One region of the Thioalkalivibrio sp. ALR17-21 genome, then DNA from elsewhere that is predicted to be linked to it. Evidence: predicted binding sites of a transcription regulator. Region 1 holds the regulator's gene; the other holds the start of a gene.

Region 1 (2,390 bases):
TGGTCCTTGACCTTCTCCTTGTGCTTGATCAGCTGGCGGTCGACCTTGTCGATCAGGCCGTCGATGGCGGCGTACATGTCGTCGTGGCTGGCCTCGGCGTGGATGTGGTTGCCGCTGACCTGCAGATTCGCTTCCGCCTTGTTGTGCAGCTTCTGCGTCTTCTCGTGGGTTAGCACCACGTGCACGTCGATCACCTTGTCGAAGTGGCGTTCCAGCTTCTCGAATTTCTCGTTGACGTAGTCGCGCAGGGCGTCGGTGATTTCGACGTGGTGTCCGGTGAGGTTGATCTGCATGGGTCAGGCTCCTTTCGGTTTGCTTCCGGTCGGCATGGCGGCCATCTGGCGGCGTTCGCTGGAGGATGGCAGGTTCATGCCCTCCCGGTATTTGGCCACGGTACGTCGGGCCACGTTGATGCCCCGATCCGCGAGGATCCGGGCGAGGCGGGAATCGCTGAGCGGTTTGCCCGGCGTTTCCTCTTCGATGAGTTCGCGGATCATGGCACGAATCGCGGTCGCGGAGCATTCCCCGCCGTCGCTGGTGCCCACGTGACTGGAGAAGAAATACTTGAATTCGAACACTCCGCGGGGGGTATGCATGTATTTCTGCGTGGTCACCCGCGAGATCGTGGACTCGTGCATCTCCAGGGCTTCGGCGATGTCGCGCAGGATCAGCGGCTGCATCGCCACCTCGCCGTGTTCCAGGAACCCCTGCTGGCGTTCGACGATCGCTCGCGCTACGCGCAGCAGGGTGTCGTTGCGGCTGTGCAGGCTCTTGATGAACCACCGCGCCTCCTGCAGCTGGTCGCGCATGAATGCGCTGTCGCGGGCATCGGAGACCTGGCGGACCATGCCGGCGTAGAGGTCGTTGACGCGAATGCGCGGGGCGATCTCGGGATTCAGGTCGACCTGCCAGCCCTGGTCGGTATGACGCACGTAGACATCCGGGACCACGTATTCCGGCGGCGTCTCGCTGATCTGGGCGCCGGGGCGCGGGTTGAGCGTACGGATCAGGTCCAGGGCCGCGGCCAGCTCGTCGGCATCGCGCACGCCGCTCTGGCGCTGCAGTGCCTTGTAGTCACGCCGGGCAAGGGCGTCCATGCCGTGTTCCAGGACCGCGCGCGCGGCTTCGCGCGAGGGCGCGTCCGGCGCCAGCTCGCCCAGCTGGACCTCCAGGCACTCGCGCAGATCCAGCGACCCGGCCCCGAGGGGGTCGCAGTGCTGCAGCCAGTGGCGCACTGCCTCCACCTCGTCGGTGCCGACCGGGGTGTCCTCGCCCTGACTGATGGTGTCGGCCAGGGTCTCGACGTCTCCCTCGAGGTAACCGTCGCCGTTGATGGTGTCGATCAGGGCGGCGCCGATGCGCTGGTCACGCGGGGTCAGGTGCGACAGATGCAGCTGCCACAGCAGGTGGTCCTGCAGGCCACCGCCATCGTCGTCCGAGGTGTTTTCCAGGGGATCGCGGTCGTCCAGTCCGCGCGGGCTGGCGCTGGCGTCGTAGATGTCTTCCCAGCGGGTGTCGGTCACCAGTTCGTCGGGGATGACATCCTCCGAACCGCCGGCGTCCACCGTTTCGCCGGTGCCGGCGGCGGCATCGCTGGCGGTCTCGTTCTCGCCCTCGGTGCCGGGGTCCGGGGTTTCTTCGCCATCGGCGCCGAGTTCGTCGTCCTCGGCCTGTTCCAGCATGGGGTTGCTTTCCAGCGCCTGCTGGATCTCGGCCTGGAGCTCCAGCGTCGAGAGCTGCAACAGCCGGATGGCCTGCTGCAGCTGCGGCGTCATGGTCAGCGTCTGACCGAGCTGCAGGTTCAGCCCGGGCTTCAGCATGAGTTGGGAGAGGCGTTGTTCACCATAAGTGAATAGTAATCCCTTGTTGTGGCCTTGTGCACCGGCCGGATGTGGCGATCGGTGTCACAGGCGGAAATTTTCGCCGAGGTAGACCTCGCGCACGCGGGCATCGTCCAGCAGTTCCTCCGGCGTTCCCGCGCTCAGAAGGTGCCCCTCGCTGAGGATGTAGGCGCGGTGGCAGATGCCCAGGGTCTCGCGCACGTTGTGGTCCGAGATTAGTACGCCGATGCCGCGTTCGGCCAGGTGGCGGATCACTTCCTGGATCTCGCTGACCGAGATCGGGTCGACCCCGGCGAAGGGTTCGTCCAGGCAGATAAACCGCGGATCACCGGCCAGCGCACGGGCGATCTCGGCGCGCCGCCGTTCGCCTCCGGACAACGCGATGCCGGGGCTGTGGCGCACGGTTTCGAGCTGGAATTCCTCGATCAGGGCATCGCCGATGCGGCGGCGCTCGTGGCGGTCCAGTCCGGGCCGCAGTTCCAGCACTGCCTGCAGGTTGTCCTGGACCGACAGGCGGCGGAAGATCGAGGCCTCCTGTGGGAGATAGCC
Region 2 (2,390 bases), on a different contig from region 1:
CCTCCCTCAGCCGTTGACGTCGGCGAGGTCATCGAGGGCGACCTTGCGACTGTGTACATCGAAACCGTCGACATAGCCGACAAGGTCATCCGGGTCATAGGCGCGGTTATCAATGAACCGGTCAGGGCCCATCTCGATCGGCGAGGAGGCCGCCTCCAGGGTCCAGTGTTCATTGCGTGTGCCTTCCGTCTTCCAGTCGATCTCGGGATAGGCGACGCCCACTTCTGCAGCCGCTTGCCGATACAGTTCGGGGCGATAGACCTTTTCGGCCACCGCACGCATATCCACAGGCTCTTCCAGCTGCCCCCAACGAACCATCTGCGTGACAAACCAGGCCGCATGCGAGCGCCACGGAAAGCTGGCCGCGTAACGGTGGAACACATTGAAGTCCGGGAAGGGTTCGGGGTCTCCGTCCGGATTGAACTGGAGCGTCCCCGTCATCGACATGGCCACTACGTGTTCAGGGGCGTTGACAAAACGGCGGCCCGAAATGATGCGCACCACTTCTTCGCGATTCTCGGGCTTGTCCATCCACTCGTTGGCCTCGATCAAGGCCCGCAACGCTGCCTGGTGCGTATTCGGGTGTTCTTCCGCCCAGCTCTCCAGTACGCCAAACACCTTCTCCGGATTGTTGTTCCATATCTCGTAGTTGGTGACCAGGGTCTTGCCGATACCCATGTCCACCGCACGCATGTTCCAGGGCTCGCCGACGCAGTAGCCATCCATGTTGCCCGCGCGCAGGTTGGCCACCATCTGGGGTGGCGGGATCACAACCAGGCGGACATCCCGATCCGGGTTGATCCCGGAAGCGGCCATCCAGTAGCGCAGTTCATAGTTATGCGTGGATACGGGGAAAACCATGGCGAAGGTCATCGGGGCACGGCCCGCTGCCTGGTCGGCATCGATGACCTTCTTCAGGGCGCGCGCGGAAATCGGCCGTTCGTTCATAGCCTCCGGATCGGCCTCGACCATCCGGTCGTAGAGCTCGTTGGAAACGGTAATCGCGTTGCCGTTGAGGTCCATGCTGAACCCCGTGATGGTGTTGCGCTGGGTAGCACCCACGCCCAGCGTCGCGGCGATCGGCATCCCCGCCAGCATGTGCCCGCCATCCAGGCTCCCAACGGAGACCTTGTCGCGAATATTGGCCCAGGAAGCCTCCTTGGCCACATGGACGTCGAGCCCGTGGCGAGCGAAATATCCCTTCTCCTGGGCGACTACGAGCGGAGCACAATCCGTCAAGGGGATAAATCCGAACTCGAGCTTGGTCTTTTCCAGCCCTTCGGATCCCCCGGCATAGGCCGCCGACCGGAAAAAATCCGGATGCATCCCCAAGGCGGCGCCCCCTGCCAGAACGCCGCCGGCCTGAAGGAAACGCCGGCGCGACAGGCCGGAGGTCTTTTTCGTGTCATTCGTGTGATCGGTCATTGCGGGTTCACTCCCCTTGTCAGCAAACACATCCCAAAAACGAAAAAAGGCGTCCTATCAGCCCGGCCGCGTTTGCAGCCGGGTGATGGACGCCTTTGTCCAGTCCCGTGGGAGGCCCGGTCGTCGGGTCTCCCTGTTGTCAGGCGACGAACCGCCGTTGGCTCGTCTTGCCGGTATTCCTGCAGGAGGTGTGCCAATTAGCCGTTGCTGATCGACCGATAGGGCGCAAAGCCTATCCTGACGCGGAAAAATCGGACGGTTCCCGGTACTCAATCGAATCTTCGCAGGGGAATATCACTCGCAAGCGGCACCACCCTGGGGCACACCGGCGGTGCAGATGAACCGCGCTGGTGCACTACCTGTAGGAGCCGCCTTGGCGGCGAAGCCCCTGCCAGTCGCGGACACTGGCAGGTGCTTCGCGGGCAAGCCCGCTCCCACAGGGCCGGCATCCGTTTCCCGGGGAGTTAGCTACAGGCCGCCCTTGCCCAGCAGGTCGGACATCGCGACGGTCGCCTCGGCGACCTCGGCCAGGCGCCGGTTCTGGTTCATCGCCGTCTGGCGCAGGAGCTTGTAGGCCTGGTCCTCGCTGAGGCCGCGGTGCTGGATCAGCAGCGCCTTGGCACGCTCGATGGTCTTGCGCTCGGCCAGGGCCTGGCGTGCCGCATGCAGTTCATCCTCCACCGACTGCAGCCGGGCCGCCTGGCGCTGCACCAAGTCCATCACCGAGTGTCCGACGATCGGTACGTTGAGTGCGGCATCGCCCTCCTCCTGCGCGGGCTCCAGGCCCTCCGGCGCGCCGAAGAACACCGCATACGGGACGCTGTCGCGCAGTTCCGACTCGGCGAGTTGCGCGACCCGGTCACGCACCGCGCCGAGGTCCGCGCGATCCGCCGTGATGCGTGCCGAGCAGCACTCGTTCAGGTGCATCTCCAGCAGATCCTCGATCTCCTTCATCGCGTCGATGC

What was found. The regulator sigma-54, encoded in region 1, starts transcription at its own class of promoters, with help from an activator protein. The targets are predictions, from matches to a motif close to TGGCANGNTNCNTGCTT.
Region 2: the regulator sigma-54 is predicted to act here: its motif matches at 1,605-1,621, upstream of G020_RS0110470 (CmpA/NrtA family ABC transporter substrate-binding protein).

The regions. Positions count from the first base shown of each region.
Region 1 covers NZ_ATUL01000001.1:58,489-60,878, reverse strand. Annotated here, with positions in the region: gene hpf (ribosome hibernation-promoting factor, HPF/YfiA family) at 1-293, opposite strand, end outside; gene G020_RS0100310 (RNA polymerase factor sigma-54) at 297-1,820, opposite strand; gene lptB (LPS export ABC transporter ATP-binding protein) at 1,905-2,390, opposite strand, start outside.
Region 2 covers NZ_ATUL01000019.1:31,858-34,247, reverse strand. Annotated here, with positions in the region: gene G020_RS0110470 (CmpA/NrtA family ABC transporter substrate-binding protein) at 7-1,425, opposite strand; gene G020_RS0110465 (nitrate regulatory protein) at 1,894-2,390, opposite strand, start outside.